DNA from 2 places in the Microbacterium sp. P5_E9 genome. Region 1 is predicted to be linked to the other one. Evidence: predicted binding sites of a transcription regulator. Region 1 holds the regulator's gene; the other holds the start of a gene.
The links. Region 1 encodes HspR, which represses chaperone genes until heat shock. Its sites were predicted from a motif close to AAGTTGAGTCNNNNNGACTCAACTT; they were not measured.
Positions count from the first base shown of each region.

Region 2: the regulator HspR is predicted to act here: its motif matches at 5,866-5,890, upstream of ACXJ3V_RS03750 (Hsp20/alpha crystallin family protein).

Region 1 covers NZ_JBFUMV010000003.1:202,860-210,999, reverse strand. The annotation lists gene ACXJ3V_RS07225 (L-lactate permease) at 1-1,104, opposite strand, end outside; gene ACXJ3V_RS07220 (GntR family transcriptional regulator) at 1,252-1,932, shown strand; gene dnaK (molecular chaperone DnaK) at 2,147-4,024, shown strand; gene ACXJ3V_RS07210 (nucleotide exchange factor GrpE) at 4,028-4,684, shown strand; gene ACXJ3V_RS07205 (DnaJ C-terminal domain-containing protein) at 4,703-5,701, shown strand; gene ACXJ3V_RS07200 (heat shock protein transcriptional repressor HspR) at 5,745-6,239, shown strand; gene ACXJ3V_RS07195 (DUF2252 domain-containing protein) at 6,277-7,647, opposite strand; gene ACXJ3V_RS07190 (potassium channel family protein) at 7,763-8,140, shown strand, end outside.
Region 2 covers NZ_JBFUMV010000002.1:76,305-84,444, reverse strand. The annotation lists gene cofD (2-phospho-L-lactate transferase) at 1-67, opposite strand, end outside; gene ACXJ3V_RS03780 (DUF2207 domain-containing protein) at 133-1,959, opposite strand; gene ACXJ3V_RS03775 (MarR family winged helix-turn-helix transcriptional regulator) at 2,003-2,443, shown strand; gene ACXJ3V_RS03770 (ABC transporter permease) at 2,714-3,448, opposite strand; gene ACXJ3V_RS03765 (ABC transporter ATP-binding protein) at 3,445-4,242, opposite strand; gene ACXJ3V_RS03760 (DUF4287 domain-containing protein) at 4,332-4,622, opposite strand; gene ACXJ3V_RS03755 (TetR/AcrR family transcriptional regulator) at 4,634-5,260, opposite strand; gene ACXJ3V_RS03750 (Hsp20/alpha crystallin family protein) at 5,369-5,836, opposite strand; gene ACXJ3V_RS03745 (L-serine ammonia-lyase, iron-sulfur-dependent, subunit alpha) at 6,098-7,600, opposite strand; gene ACXJ3V_RS03740 (VOC family protein) at 7,660-8,025, opposite strand; gene ACXJ3V_RS03735 (formate/nitrite transporter family protein) at 8,134-8,140, opposite strand, start outside.

The DNA of each region.
Region 1 (8,140 bases):
GACCGGGTTGCCCGCGGCATCCGTGATCGACAGCTCCGGCCACGGGAAGTGGATCGTCGTCGTCTCGGCGATCCACTGCTTGACGACGGGGATCTGTGAGATCGAGAAGACGATGATGATGACGACGTACGGCATCACGGCGTTCCACGTGAGCCGCGCCTTCGTGTACAGCAGCTGGTCGATCTTGACGGCCTCGGCGACCTGGACGAGTGTCGTCGGCGATCCCGCGCCCGTCGGGGCGCTCGAGACGTGCGGCTCACCCTCATCCACACGGTCGAATGCGACAGTGTGGACGGGCTTCCAAACACGGAGCATGAGCAGCACCGCGATGACCGTGACGACCGAGGCGACGACATCCGTGATCTCCACGGCGATGAAGTTCGACGTGACGAACTGCGCGATTGCGAACGAGAGCCCTGCGACGACCGCGACGGGCCAGGTCTGACGGATGCCGCGCCGCCCGTCGACGATGAACACGAGGATGAGCGGCACGAACGCCGCGAGGAACGGCGTCTGGCGTCCGGCCATCTGGGAGAGCAGGTGGATGTCGATGCCCGTGACGCCGGAGAGGGCGATGATGGGCGCCGCCATCGCGCCGAACGCGACGGGGGCTGTGTTGGCCAGCAGCGAGACGACAGCCGCCTTGACCGGCTTCATGCCGGCGGCGATGAGCATCGCGATCGAGATCGCGACGGGAGCCCCGAAGCCGGCGAGCGACTCGAGAAGTGCGCCGAAGCAGAATGCGATGAGGATCGCGAGGATCCGCTGGTCGTCGCTGATCGCGCGAATCCGCTCGCCGAGCACCTCGAACCATCCGGTGATGACCGTGAGCCGGTAGACCCACAGCGCGTTCACGAGGATCCACAGGATCGGGATGATGCCGTACAGCGCGCCCTCGAGCGCCGCACTCGTGGTCTGCAGCGGAGGCATCTGCCACACGGCGATCGCGAGCAGAATCGACAGCGCGAGCCCGACCAGCGAAGCCTTCCACGCCTTGACGCGGAAGACCCCCAGGAGGATGAACAGCGTCACGAGGGGTATCACCGCTACCAGCGCGGACAGGAGCAGTGACCCGAACACCGGGTCGAGGATCTGCTGGAACATGGGACTCTCCTTCGAGTCGTACCTGTTATGGGCGTCGTTGTCGCATGGTGGTACCTGGCTTCTACATTGTTAGACAAGTAGACATGTATGTCAAGTGCTCGCGGCAGACAGGCGCAGTAGGATCGGGGGCGATCACAGGAGGACCCCATGCCCAAGGTCGCCGCCGTCTCGATCATCGACGCCGTCAGCGAGGACCTGCGCCGCCGCGTGCTCTCCGGCGAGCTCGAGCCTGAGACTCCGCTGGCCGAGATCGAGGTGGCCGACTCGTACCAGGTGGCTCGGCCGACCGCGAAGGCCGCCATCGAGAACCTCGTGCGCGAGCGGCTCCTCGAGCGCAGCGCGCACAAGACGGCGCGGGTCGTGCGCCTGACGCCCGAGGATGCGCGGGACATCTATCGCACCCGGGCGATCATCGAATCGGAGGTGCTTCGCCGCCTCGCCGCCGATCGACGGGTGCCGGATGCCGCCCGCGTCGCGAACGCCGAGATCGCCGCGCTCGCCGATGCATCGCCGCGGGGGATCGTCGAGCCCGACATGCGCTTCCACCGGAGCCTGGTGGATGCCCTCGCCAGCGTCCGGACGAGCATGGTGTACGACTCGCTCGCTTCGGAAGTCGTCTTCTGCATGTCTCAGGTGCAGGGGGCCTCGCTGCTGCCGACGAGCACCATCGTGGCCGAGCATGAACGCCTGCTCGAGCTCATCGCACAGGGTGAGGGCGATGCCGCCGCTACCCTCCTCGCCGTGCATCTCGGTCGTGCGCGGGAGCGCCTCGTCGAGCGACTCGGCGGGCGGCCCGGCCCCGAGGCCTCCGCCCCGATCGAGCTCTGAAGCGACGGCGGCACCGCGCGGTCGCCCGTGTCGACGGTGCTTTCGCCATCGACCTGACAGTGCGCCGTGAAGTTGAGTCGTCTCGGCTCAAGGTATTTGACGCCGCGCAGGCCCCTCGCTAAGGTTGAGTCATCGCGGCTCAACCCGCCCTACATACTCATCGGAACCCCCCGGGTCGAGGCATCCGCCCCTTCCCGTACTAAGGAGAGAACACATGGCCCGTGCTGTTGGAATCGACCTCGGTACGACGAACTCCGTCGTCAGCGTCCTCGAGGGCGGCGAGCCCAAGGTGATCGCGAACGCCGAAGGCTTCCGCACCACCCCCTCTGTCGTCGCGTTCACGAAGGATGGCGAGGTGCTCGTCGGCGAGACCGCGAAGCGCCAGGCCGTCACGAACGTCGACCGCACCGTCGCGAGCGTCAAGCGCCACATGGGCACCACGTGGTCCTTCGACGTCGACGGCAAGAAGTACACCCCGCAGGAGATCTCCGCCCGCATCCTCGGCAAGCTCAAGAACGACGCCGAGCAGTACCTGGGCGACACGGTGACGGATGCCGTCATCACGGTCCCCGCGTACTTCAACGACGCCGAGCGTCAGGCCACCAAGGAGGCCGGCGAGGTCGCGGGCCTGAACGTCCTGCGCATCATCAACGAGCCGACCGCCGCCGCCCTCGCGTACGGCCTCGACCGCGGCAAGGAGGACGAGCTCATCCTCGTCTTCGACCTCGGTGGCGGCACGTTCGACGTGTCCCTGCTCGAGGTGGGCAAGGACGACGACTTCTCGACCATCCAGGTGCGCTCGACCGCGGGCGACAACCGCCTCGGCGGCGACGACTGGGACCAGCGGGTCGTGGAGTACCTGATCAAGCAGTTCAAGGACACCACCGGCGTCGACGTCTCCAAGGACAAGATCGCGCTGCAGCGCCTCAAGGAGGCGTCCGAGCAGGCGAAGAAGGAGCTCTCGAGCTCCATGTCGGCGAGCATCAACCTGCCGTACCTCTCGCTCACCGAGAGCGGCCCCGTTTCGCTGTCTGAGACGCTGACGCGCGCGAAGTTCGAGGACCTCACCAAGGACCTCCTCGACCGCACCAAGAAGCCGTTCGAGGATGTCATCCGCGAGGCCGGCATCAAGGTCGCCGACATCGACCACGTCGTGCTGGTCGGCGGCTCGACCCGCATGCCCGCCGTGAGCGAGCTCGTCAAGAAGGAGACCGGCAAGGAGCCCAACAAGGGCGTCAACCCGGATGAGGTCGTCGCCGTCGGCGCCGCGCTCCAGGCCGGCGTCCTCAAGGGCGAGCGCAAGGACGTGCTGCTGATCGACGTCACCCCCCTGAGCCTCGGCATCGAGACCAAGGGCGGCATCATGACGAAGCTCATCGAGCGCAACACCGCGATCCCGACCAAGCGCAGCGAGACCTTCACGACCGCCGACGACAACCAGCCGTCGGTCGCGATCCAGGTCTTCCAGGGCGAGCGCGAGTTCACGCGTGACAACAAGCCCCTCGGCACGTTCGAGCTGACCGGCATCGCGCCGGCTCCGCGCGGCATCCCGCAGGTCGAGGTCACCTTCGACATCGACGCGAACGGCATCGTGCACGTGTCCGCCAAGGACAAGGGCACCGGCAAGGAGCAGTCGATGACGATCACCGGCGGCTCGTCGCTGCCGAAGGACGACATCGAGCGCATGGTGCGCGAGGCCGAGGAGCACGCCGCCGAAGACAAGAAGCGCCGTGAGTCCGCCGAGACCCGCAACCAGGCCGAGACGCTCTCCTACTCGATCGACAAGCTCCTCAAGGAGAACGACGACAAGCTGCCCGCCGAGGTCAAGACCGAGGTGCAGGGCGATGTCGACGCGCTCAAGTCGGCGCTCGCCGGCGAGGACGACGACGCGGTGAAGGCGGCCTTCGAGAAGCTCAACGCGAGCCAGGGCAAGATCGGCGAGGCCATCTACGCGTCCGCGCAGGCTTCGCAGGCTCAGCAGGAGCAGTCGGATGCCTCGGCCGAGGCGCCCGAGGGCGACGCCGGTGCGGCCTCCTCTGACGAGGACGTCGTCGACGCCGAGGTCGTGGACGACGAAGACGAGAAGAAGTAGGCGATGAGCAAGAAGGACTTCGAAGGGCCCGAGGAGCCGCCCGTCGGCGACGAGAGTCCCGCGGACGAGTCCGCTGAGCAGGGCGAGGAGGTGCCGGCGTCCGCCGGCGCCTCCGGCCCCGCCGCCGGGGATGACGCCGCCGCCGAGGACGAACTGACGATCGAGGACATCCTCGGCGCAGCGCAGTCGCCCGACGCTGCGGCTGCCGCCGCGGCGGAGGCCGCGGAGGCGGTAGCCTCCCCGCACGAGCTCTCCCTGGTGCACGATCTCAAGCGACTGCAGGCGGAGTATGCCAACTACCGCCGGCGCACCGAGGAGCAGCGGGAGATCGAGATCGAACGCGCCCAGGGTGCGGCCGCCAAGGGGCTCCTGCCCGTGCTCGATGACCTCGACCGCGCCGAGAAGCATGGCGACCTCGAAGAGGGCACTCCGTTCACCGCCATCGCCGAGAAAGTGCGCGGCCTGGCCGAGAAGATGGGCCTGTCGACCCATGGCGTGGCCGGCGAGGCCTTCGACCCGCAGCAGCACGAGGCGATCTACCAGGCTCCGACCCCCGGCGTGACCGTGCCCACGGTGCTCGAGGTCGTCGAGGTCGGCTACCGTCTCGGTGCGGTCGAACTGCGTCCGGCGAAGGTCGTCGTCGCGGTGCCCGCCGAGTGACGCTCGGGAGGAGCATCCATGGCCAGTCAGGACTGGTTCGATAAGGACTTCTACAGCGTGCTCGGCGTCTCCAAGGACGTCACCGAAGCTGATCTGAAGAAGACGTACCGCAAGCTCGCGCGTCAGTACCACCCGGATTCCACTCAGGGTGATGCCAAGGCCGAGGCGAAGTTCAAGGAGATCAGCGAGGCGTACTCGGTCCTCTCCGATGCCGGGCAGCGCAAGGAGTACGACCAGATCCGGGCCATGGGCTCCGGCGCCCGCTTCACCTCGGGCGGCGCGGGCACCGGCGGCTTCGAGGATGTCTTCAGCATGTTCGGCCAGGGACGCGGCGGGAGCCGCAACCCGAACCCTGAGGACTTCGAGGACATCTTCCGGATGTTCAACGAGCAGCAGGCCAATCGCGGGTTCGGCTCGGGCCGGTTCGGCCAGCCCAGCGGCGGCTTCCGCGGTGCGGGTGGGCCGACCAGAGGTGCGGACGTGACCGCTCGCACGACGATGGACTTCGTCACGGCGACCAAGGGCGAGACGATCACGCTGCAGGGCGACGATGGCAAGCCGTTCAAGGTAAAGATCCCGGCCGGCGTCGCCGATGGGCAGAAGATCCGCCTGCGCGGCCGCGGCCGCGCATCGATCGACGGCGGCGAGCACGGCGATGTCGTGGTCTCCGTCACCGTGCGTCCGCACCCGGTCTTCACCCGGGAGGGGCTGAATCTGCGTCTCACCGTGCCGATCACCTACACCGAGGCGGTCTTCGGCGCGACGATCGAGGTGCCCACGCTCGGCGGCGAGCCGGTGAAGCTCCGCGTCGCACCCGGCACGCCCTCCGGGCGCGTACTGCGGGTCAAGGGCCGCGGGGTGGAGAGCCCCAAAGGCACCGGAGACCTCCTCGCCGAGGTGCAGATCGCGGTGCCGTCGCACCTCGACGACGCCGCGCGGGAGGCGCTGGAGAGGTTCCGCGAGGTGGAGCCGAAGGAGAACCCCCGCGCCGATATCGTGGCCAAGGCGAAGGGCTGAGCGCTCCGGCCGAGTGCGACCGATGACAGGGAGGTGATGGCGGATGGGCATCGAAGACATCGACGAGGATTCCCCGATCCTCGCGATCGCCGTCGCCGCTGAACTCTCCGGCATGCACCCGCAGACGCTGCGGCAGTACGACCGGCTGGGACTCGTCGTGCCCGCCCGCACCCAGGGCGGGTCGCGGCGGTACTCGCTGCGCCACGTGCAGCAGCTCCGCGAGGTGGCCCAGATGTCCTCGGACGGCATGGGGCTGCCCGCCATCGCCCGGATCCTCGAGCTCGAAGACCGGGTGCGCGAGCTTCACCTCCGGGTGCGCGACCTCGAAGACCGGGTGCGCACCGAGCTCGATCGCCGGCCCGGCGCGCGCGTGTTCGCCGCCGGGGCCACCGGCTCGGTCGTCACGCTCCGCAACGGCATGCGGGTGCGCCGCGCGACCGAACTCGTGCTCTGGCGTCCGCGGGCACCGCTCGAGGCGGGCGAGTCCGAGGCTGCGGCACCCGGTGCCGAAGCAGGCGAGACGGACGACGGCGCCTGAGCGCGAAGGATGCCTCGGGCCGAGGCATCCCGTCAGCTCAGGACTTCGGCGGATTCGCCGCCACGAACGCGTCGTAGTCGGTGCGCGAGAGCGCCGCGTAGGCATATGCCCATTCCAGAATGGATTCGCCGACGACCCGGCCGTTGCCGATGTAGCCGGCGACCTCGGCGGCCGCAGGCGACTGCGCGTGCGCCCGCGCGAGCACCGCCGCGCATGATTCGGCGTAGCGCTGGAAGGCCGAGTCGTCGAGCGTCTCGATCTCGACGCCGCCCTTCATGTCGTGGAACTGCCGCACATAGAAGTCGCCGGCGTAGGCGCGCAGGTGCCCGAGGAACGGGTCGGACACGGCCTGCAGAATCCGCTGCATGCCGACCACCCGGCCGCCCTGCCCGTTCTCGGCGATGTAGTCGGCGACCGTGGGCGGCTGCTCGATCCCGCCGTACTGCTCCAGCACGCTGCGCTCGGCCTGCTTGCCCTGCAGCAGCAGGGCGTTGCCGATGCTGTCCTGCAGCACGATGAGCGTGCACAGCGTCCCAACGCTGCCGACACCGACGACGCGTCGGGCGATATCCGAGACGGTGTACTGGGTCAGGACGACCCTGATGTCGACGCTGGCGGATGCCGCGTACCGCCGGAAGTTCTCCGCGAGACGCGACTCGACCTCTGCATCGGTGTGGGTCAGGGTGGGGGGCTGCTCGACGAAGGTGAGCCGGCCGTCCGGGCCGGCCGTGGTGAGCTTGCGGGCGGCGCGATCACCGGTGCGCTTCTCCGCGTCCTTGATCGCCGCGCGCATCGTTCCCTTGGAGGCCTTGTCCATGGAGGCGATGCCGGCTTCGGCGTCGAAGTGCTCGAAGTAGCGCGACACCGGGCTGCGCTCCGCGTTCACGGCCATCGAGCGGGCGTACGTGTGGATCGCGGACAGTGCGGCGTCCTGCACGACGACGTGCGCGCGGTCGGTGGCCTGTCCGCCGATCACGACGCTGGCGATCAGGCGCTTGAGGTCCCACTCCCACGGCGCCCAGGCGGACTCGTCGAAGTCGTTCAGGTCGAACATCAGCGTCCTCTGCGGCGAGGCGTAGAAGCCGAAGTTGGACACGTGCGCATCCCCGCACGAGGCGACGAGGATCCCGCTGTGCGGCTCGCGCGCGAGGTCGGCCGCCTGGATCGCTGCAGTGCCCCGATAGAACGCGAACGGGCTCGCCGACATCCGCTCGATCCGCAGCGGGACCAGGTCGGGCTGGCGCAGGGCATTCTGCGCGTCGAGGATGCCGAGCGGATCACGGTCACCGGGCGTGAGCCGGGAGAGCGTGCTGCGCGCGACCCCCCGTCGCGCGTCTCGGCCTTTCGCCATGAGCTCCGGGATGGTGGCGGGGCGGGTCCAGGTCTCTGCGAGCGTTGCGTCCGACATGGTGCTCATCCTGCCACCGGCGGTTGCCGGCCGGGAGGGCTGTGTCCTCCCGCCATCCGGGCGAGCGGCGGCGATGCTCATCCCGCCGATGTGCCACCGGCTCTAGAGTTCAGCCATGGCGCGCGCACGCATGACGATCGGGCATTGGGAGGAGCTGACCCACTGGCCGCTGATCATCGCGTCGCTGCTGTGGCTCATCGCCTACTCCTGGAAGGTCATCACGGACGCGCACGGCACCGGGGCGGTCGCGCTGTGGGCCGTCATGGGCGTGACCTGGGCGATGTTCGTGATCGACTATCTCGTGCGGCTCCTCCTCGCCCGACCGCGTGCGAAGTGGTTCCGCGGGCACCTGCTCGACCTCGCGATCGTGGCGATCCCGATGCTTCGGGCGCTTCGCCTGCTGCGCGTGCTCACCGCGATGACCTTCGGCAAGCGCACCGCAGGGACGGCCCTCCGCAGCCGCATCGCCATCTACGGTGCCGGTGCGACGCTG
Region 2 (8,140 bases), on a different contig from region 1:
TGCGACGCCCCGTGCCGGGCGTGCCGCCGGGGCGGGCTGGTTCGATCCGGTTCAGCTCGGGGGTCATCCCGGCCAAGCCTACCCACGGCGAACGGGTCTGGCCGCGCAGGGAGTCGCCGGACGGCTGGGCCGCTAAACGCCTCCGCCGCCGCCCCCGCCGCCACCGCCGCCGGCGCTCCCGCCGCCACCCGAGCCGCCCGACGACGAGGCGGATGACGACGCGGTGCTCGCCGACAGGGTCGAGATGCCCGAGGAGAACGCCGAGACGCTGAAGCCGCTCGAGCCGGAGTACCAGCCGGGAGAGCCGTGCTCGCCGTACAGCACGGCGAGTTCCTGCGCCCACCGCTTCTCCTGACCGAAGACGACCGCGTACGGCAGCAGCACCTCGTACAGCTTCAGCATGACTCCGGAATCGGTCGTGTCGATGGGGATCCGCTCGGCTCCCTGCGGGGACTGCAACATCCGGATCCGGTCGGCCTCGGCCCACTCGATGAACACCCGGAGGCCGGCGAGGTGGTCGCGCACCTCCGCGCCGAGGACAGTGAGCGGCTTGCGCGACATCATCCCGATGACGGCGAGTTCGGCCAGGATCGCCCCGACGATCAGTGCGAGCGGGATCCACGCCGAGACCGCGGCATCCATCGCGGCAATCCCGGCGAGAAAGACGCCGACGGCGCCGAGACCGGTGACGATGACGGGCAGGGCGCGGGTCCCGAGCCCTACGCGCCTGCGCAGGCCGCGCTGCTCGAGTTCGGAGCGGGCCGCCGTGAGGATGGACTGCGCGGTCGTGGAGAGCCTCCGGTCGCTGCGGCCGAACTCGAACTCGTCGCCCGGCGTCATTGCCGGGAACAGGCCGCCCAGCAGCATCACCCCGTCGCCGTCCGCGAGGGACGGGTCGATGAGCTGAGCTCGCAGCTTGACGCCCCCGAACCAGTGCCGCTCCCCCTCGACGATCCGGATGCTGCCGACGACCGCCTGCTCGAGCACCTCGGCGGGGATCGCCTTGGAAGGCAGGCCGAGCAGCACCGCGCTCTCCAGCGCGTCGATCTGGGCGGGCGGGGTGTACTCGGCGATGATCGTGGGCCGGCCGGGCTCATCGCGCAGGTGCCGGGCCCGGGTGGCGAAGCCCCACCCGAGACCACCGAGCACGACAAGCGCGGCGAGGCTCTGCAGCCATCCCCACGGCGAGGCCAGGAAGGAGTTGTCGAACGCGGCGAACGTGCCCTTCTCGAAGGCCACCGCGATCGTCATGGTCTGGTACGGCTGGACCGCGTCGGCAGCCGCGAAGACATCCGTTCCGCCCTGCGCGGCATCGGTCGCTTCGATCGTGCACAGGTTGTCGTCGCCCTCGAACCCGCGGTAGCAGGCGCTCGCCCCGGTCAAGCTGGGCGCGAGGTCCTGATCGACGTGCAGAGTCGCGGTGACGCGGCTGAACGGCTGCGGCCACTGCGTCCCGTTGACGTCCCATTGGAACTCGTCGGCGCCGGTGTTGTCGAAGAACCGGGTGACATTCTCCAGTGTGTAGGTGAAGACGTAGATCTGCTCGCCGTGCACGAACTCGTCGGCGCGGGACGTCATCGTGAACGTGCCGTCTTCGCGGTCGACCTCCGCGGCGCGCGCGTTGCCGTCGCCGTCGGTGATCGAGACGAATCGGGGGTTCAGCGGCACCCCGAGATAGGAGTCCGGGATGATGCGCCGCATGCCGTGGTTCTGGTTGTACTCCGGGAACACGGCGACGAACCGCTCGACCACATCGAGCGTGCTCTTGCCATCGTCGGTGCGTCCGAGCGTGTAGTTGACGTCCATCCTCGCGAAGGTGAAGTCGTCGAGGCTGGCCGATGCCACGTCCGCCGCGCCGTCATCGGAGGTGACCGACAGATCGGCGCAGGCCGTGAGAATCAGCGCGCAGGCCGCGATCGCCGCGCAGACGGCGCCCAGTCGCCTCAGCACCTTCCCCACGAGCACAGCCTAGGACCCCGCTGGTGCCTTTAGTCTGGTGCACATGACCGATCGTCGCCTCGCCATCGAAGCCTGGGAAGCGCTCTTCCGCGCCCAGCACGAGGTGTTCGGCGAGATCAGCGGCGACTTCGAGCGCGCGGCACTTAGCCAGGCGGAATACGACGTGCTGCTCACCGTGACCCGCGGCCCGGAGATGACCGCGCGGCTGCGCGATGTCACCGCGAACATGCTGATCAGCCAGCCCAGCGTCTCACGCCTCGTCGACCGGATGGTCGCCCGCGGGCTGCTCGCCAAGTGCGCCGACCCGGACGACGGTCGCGGGGCCCTGGTGCACGCCACCGACGAGGGCGCGGCGGCGTTCCGCGTGCTCGCACTGAAGCACGGCAGTGCGATCGCGGACCGGATGTCGGTGCTCACCGACTCCGAGCTCTCCGCGCTGCGCGAGCTCACGGCGAAGCTGCGCACCCCGAAGCCGGACTGCTGAGCGGACCCGATCCGGTCGCCGAGCCCGGCGGTCTCACAAATGCCACGACACAGGCCTGTGCTTCCGCATCTTTGAGACCGCAGCATCCGTCCGAGGATCCCGGCGCACGCCGCTGAGCGCTCCGGTCTCAGAAATGCGACGACACGGACCCGCGCTTCCGCATCTTTGAGACCGCAGCATCCGTCCCGTCCCACGCCGGTCGTTGAGCGCCCTTCGATACGGCGCTAGCGGGCCTACTCAGGAACCGCGAAGCGAGACGAAACGCCCTGACTACGGCGTGCGGCGGCGGAGGGTGAGCGAGGCGAGCACGAGGGCCCCGACGAGGAATCCGAGGATGACGAGCAGCGGGCCGTAGACGTCCCAGCCCTCGTCCCCGGCCGTCACAGCGTTGATCGCGTCGATCGCGTAGCTGAGCGGGAGCACCTTCGAGATCGCGTAGAGCGCGTCGGGCATGTCCTCGCGGGGCATGAACAGTCCGCCGAGCAGGATCTGCGGGAAAACGATCAGCGGCATGAACTGCACCGCCTGGAACTCCGTGCGCGCGAACGCGCTCGCCAGGAGTCCGAGAGCCATGCCGAGCACGGCATCCGTCACTGCGACGAGCCCCAGCTGCCAGACCGGACCGTCGGTCTCGAGCCCGCAGACCCAGACCGCGAACGACACCGTGACGATCGCCTGCAGCATCGCCATGAGACCGAACGCCAAGCCGTAGCCGAGGATGAAGTCGCCCTTGCCGAGCGGCGTCGTCATCAGCCGCTCGAGCGTGCCCGAGCGGCGCTCGCGCAACGTGGTGATCGAGGTGATCAGGAACATGATGATGAACGGGAACAGCGCCAGGATCGGCGGGCCGTAGGTGTCGAACACTCCCTCCTGGTCGCTGAACAGCCAGGCGAACAGGCCGACCAGCAGGCTCGGGGCGACGAGCATGAGGGCGATCGACCGGGGGTCGTGGCTCAGCTGGCGCAGCACGCGACCGGCGGTGGCGACGGTGCGGACCCCGTTCACTTCTCCGCCTCCCCACGCGCCTCGCGGCGCGTGAGTGGATGGTCGGGCGCCGGCCCCACCGCCGAGCCGGATGTCACGTCCCGTTCGATGAGCGTGAGGAACGCCGCATCCGGATCCTTCTGACCCGTGTCGGCGAGCAGCCCATCGGGAGTCGTGTCGGCGATGATGCGGCCGGCCCGCATGAGGATGAGTCGGTCGCAGCGGAGCGCCTCATCCATGACGTGGCTGCTGACGATGAGGGTCGCGCCCTGGTCTGCGAGCCCCCGGAACAGCCCCCACAGCTCGTTGCGCAGCACCGGGTCGAGGCCCACGGTCGGCTCGTCGAGCACGAGGAGTTCGGGCTCGCCGAGCATCGCGACCGCGAGCGAGACGCGGCTCTCCTGCCCGCCGCTCAGGGAGTCGATGGTCTGCCGCGCCTGATCGGCGAGACCGACCTGCTCGATGACCCGGTCGACATCGGACCGCGGCGCGCCGATCAGCCGGGCGAAGTACGCGAGGTTCTGCTGGATCGTGAGGTCGCCGTAGACCGACGCCGCCTGCGTGTCGTAGGCGACCCTCCGGCGCTGGGATTGGGTGCCGGCGGGATCGCCGAGCACCGTGACCGTGCCGCCCGCCACCACCTGCACACCGACGATGGAGCGCATGAGCGTGGTCTTGCCGCAGCCGGACGGTCCCATCAGCCCGGTGATTTGACCGCGCGGGATGTCGAGATCGATGCCGTCGAACACATCGGTTTTTCCTCGGCGCACGCGGAGTCCGCGGATCTCGACCGCGTTGCGGACGTCGACGCTCATGATCCGGCGGCGAGGCGGGATCGCGATTTATTCATCACGCGGTGAATTATGCTCTTCGCGCTGAGCGCGGTCAAGAGCCGCCCGCGCGCCTAGGGTGCAGGGTTCGTGGCCTTGCCGTCGAGCCAGAGCGTGTCGGACGGATCGCTGTGGGTTCCTCCCGAATCGACGTGCTTGACGTTGATCTTGGGGCCCTTCGTGATCACGTGCACCAGTGCCATGGCGTGGCCCCGGCCGAGCCCGTAGTCCTCGGCGAGCCAGGTGACGATCTCGCCGGCCTTCGTGCCGGGGCCGAAGCCCTTCGCGGTGGCGAGGTCGATGAACTGGCGGGGGGTGAGCCCGGTCTTGTCCTCGATGTTGTCGAGATATGCCTGGAACGTCATAGGTTCTCCTCTCACCCGGCGGGGGGCCGGTCTCCGGTCAGATAGTGCTGCAGGTTCGGGCCGACCCACGCGACGAGATCGTCGACGGATGCCGCGGCCGCGGCGGGAAGCTTCAGCACATGCCGGGCGAGCAGCATGCCGGCGATCTGCGAGGCGACCAGGCTCGCCCGCAGCTCGGCATCCGGGTGGTCGAGGTCGGCGGCGATGCGGCCGAGGAGCTCGCGGGAGAGGAACGCTGCAAGCAGCGGCGTCGCGAGCCGGTTGCCGATCCCGGCGCGGAGCAGCACCACCCCGCGCTTGCGCACGTCGGGCTTCTCCCAGGCCTCGAACACGTAGCGCGCGATGCGGGCGCCGAGCTCGTCGCGCGGGCCGGCGAGCAGAGCCGGGATGTCGACATCCGGCCGCATCGGAGCATCGACCGCCTCGGCGAAGAGATCCGCCTTCGTGCCGAAGTAGTGGTGCACGAGCGCCGGGTCGACCCCGGCCCGGGTGGCGATGCCGCGGATCGTGGTGGCGTCGTATCCGCGCTCGCCGAACTCCTCGACGGCCACCGTGAGGATGCGCTCGCGCGAGCCCGACTCGCCGCCGCGCGGCCGTCCGCGCCGGCGCTGCGGCGTGGGGACGGCGTACTCAGGCACGGGCTCAGCCTAGAGCCGAGGCATCCCGCGGCGCTCGGGAGGATCCGGAGACGCGGAACCGCCCCGGTCCTTGGAGGACGCGGGGCGGTTCCGTGCGTGTGCCGCGGATTACTGCTCGACGGGCTGCGGCGCGTCGGCGGTGTCGTGCGTGCTCTCGTGGGCCGTGATGGTCGGGGAGCTCACGTCGGACGCCACCGAGATCTTGCGCGGCTTCGCCTTCTCGCTCACCGGGATCGCGACGCTGAGCACGCCGTTGGCGTAGTTCGCCGTGATGCGATCTGAGTCCACGCCCTGGCCGAGGCTGAGCTGACGCAGGAAGCTCGCGCCCTCGCGCTCGCGCGTGATCCACTTCACCCCGTCACCGGAGGTGAGCGTGCGCTCGGCCCGGATCGTGAGCAGCTGGCCGTCCACGTCGATGTCGACCGAGCCCGGGTCGACACCAGGCAGGTCGGCGGTCAGCACGTAGTGGTCGCCGTCACGGTAGAGGTCCATCGGCATCCGGCGCGGACCGCGGCGGGTGTCGAAGAGGCTCGACGCGAGGCGGTCGAGGTCGCGGAACGGGTCATTCGTGGCCATGGAAATCGCACTCCTTCTGATCGTTCTGAAACTTGAGCCTTATCGACTCAAGTACGTTCAGATTAGCACTCTGGCATGCCGAGTGCCAGAGATTCGCGCACGGCGAACACCGGGCTCCGGGCTATCTGCTCGCGCTGTCCAAACCGCCGTTCGCGGCCGTTCTCTTCGGGCGCGTGGGGCGGTTTCGACCGCGCGAGGGTCAGTCGGCGCGGGCCCAGCGGACGGAGCAGACGGATGCCGCGGCATCCGTCGTCGCAATCCTCAGCACTCGATGACGTTGACCGCGAGGCCGCCTTCGCTGGTCTCCTTGTACTTCGTCGACATGTCGATGCCGGTCTGCCGCATGGTCTCGACGACCGCGTCGAGCGACACGTAGTGGCTGCCGTCGCCGCGCAGGGCGAGGCGAGCCGCCGTGACGGCGGTCGACGCGGCGATCGCGTTGCGCTCGATGCACGGGATCTGCACCAGCCCGCCGACCGGGTCGCACGTCAGGCCGAGGTGGTGCTCCATCGCGATCTCGGCCGCGTTCTCGATCTGGCGGTTCGTCCCGCCCATCACGGCCGTGAGCCCCGCCGCCGCCATCGCGCACGCGCTGCCGACCTCGGCCTGACACCCGCCCTCGGCACCGGAGATCGACGCGTTCGCCTTGAACAGCGAGCCGAAGGCGGTGGCGGTGAGCAGGAAGCGACGGATGCCGCGGCGGCGGTTCGCCTCGGCGATGCGCTCCTCGTCCAGGGCGATCGTCGAACCCGCCAGCGCGTCGACCGGCGCCTGGCCGAATCCCAGCAGCGCGCTGCCGACCAGTTCGCCGTAGGGGGTGACGGCGTTCCCCGCACCGAGCCCGGAGTCGGCGAGGTACCGCCACCAGTACATCGCCACGGCCGGCACGATCCCCGCCGCGCCATTGGTGGGGGCGGTCACGACCCGACCGCCCGACGCGTTCTCCTCGTTGACGGCGAGCGCGAACGCGCCGAGCCACTCCCCCGGGAGTTCGCGGTGACCGGTGGCCTCGGCATCCTCCAGCTGCGCCCGGATCGCGCCCGCGCGACGCTTGACCCGCATCATTCCGGGCAGCACTCCGTCCGCGCGCAGGCCGGCCTCGATGCAGCTCGTCATGGCGTCCCAGATCGCATCGAGGCCCGCCGCGATCTGCTCGTCGGAGCGCAACGCCTGCTCGTTGATCCGGGCGGCCTCGGCGATCGTCAGACCGCGCTCGTCGCACGCGGCAAGAAGTTCCGCGGCATTGTCGTAGTCGAGCGGGAAGGGGCGCGCCGCGACCCGCTGGGGCTCGCCGTCGCGCCGGATGAATCCCCCGCCGACGGAGTAGTAGGTCTCCTCGGCGAGCACGGCATCGGCCTCGTCGAGCGCACTGAGCGTCATCGCATTCGGGTGCCCCGGCAGCCGGGTGCGCGGTAGAAAGGTGACGCCCTCCTTCGAGAAGGGGACGGGGTGCGTGCCGTCCAGCAGCAGCGCGCGGCCCTCGGGCCAGTCGGTCCATGCCCGGCGCACGGCATCCGGATCCACCGTGCGGGGATCCAGGCCCTGCAGCCCCGCGACGACGGCGTCGGGGGTGCCGTGCCCGATGCCGGTCGCGCCGAGCGAGCCATAGAGGATGCAGCTAACGCGCGCCACGCGGTCGAGCAGACGGTCCGAGCGCAGGCGGTCGGCGAAGTCGCGGCCGGCCCGCATGGGTCCGACCGTGTGGGAGCTCGAGGGTCCTACTCCGATGGAGAACAGCTCGAACGCCGAGACGTAGGCGCTCATCGCCCCAGGCTACGCCCCGCCGCGCGGCGGGGGTCGGAACGGCCGGCACCCGGCAAGGCTCAGGCCCGCTGGAAGGCCACGAGCCCGACGGTGTTGCCCTCGGAGTCCCGGATGAACGCCTGCCACTCCTCGTGTCCGGCCGGTCCGAGGCGGTCGTCCTCGTGGGTGAAGATCACGTGCGGGTGCGAGATGATCTCGGCGAGCCTATCGAGGCGCTCGATCGCCTCATGCACGTTGTCGACGTGCAGATAGATGAGCGCCGTGGGGGCATTGCGATCGAGCAGCAGCCGCACCCCCTCGAGATCGAAGAAGAGCAGTCCGGGCGGATCGAAGAGTCCGGTGGGCTTGGCGTGCAGCAGCCTCGAATAGAACGCGGCCGCGCGCTCGAGATCATCGGCGTGCTGGGCGATCTGGACGAGTCTCATGACCGACCTCCGGGGGGCGAGGTGACGGATGCCGCACCCGCAGGAGGACGGATGCCGCCGCTCAACGCTACTCCCCGAGCACTCTGCGCGGGCCGCCGCCAATGCGCCTCAGCGC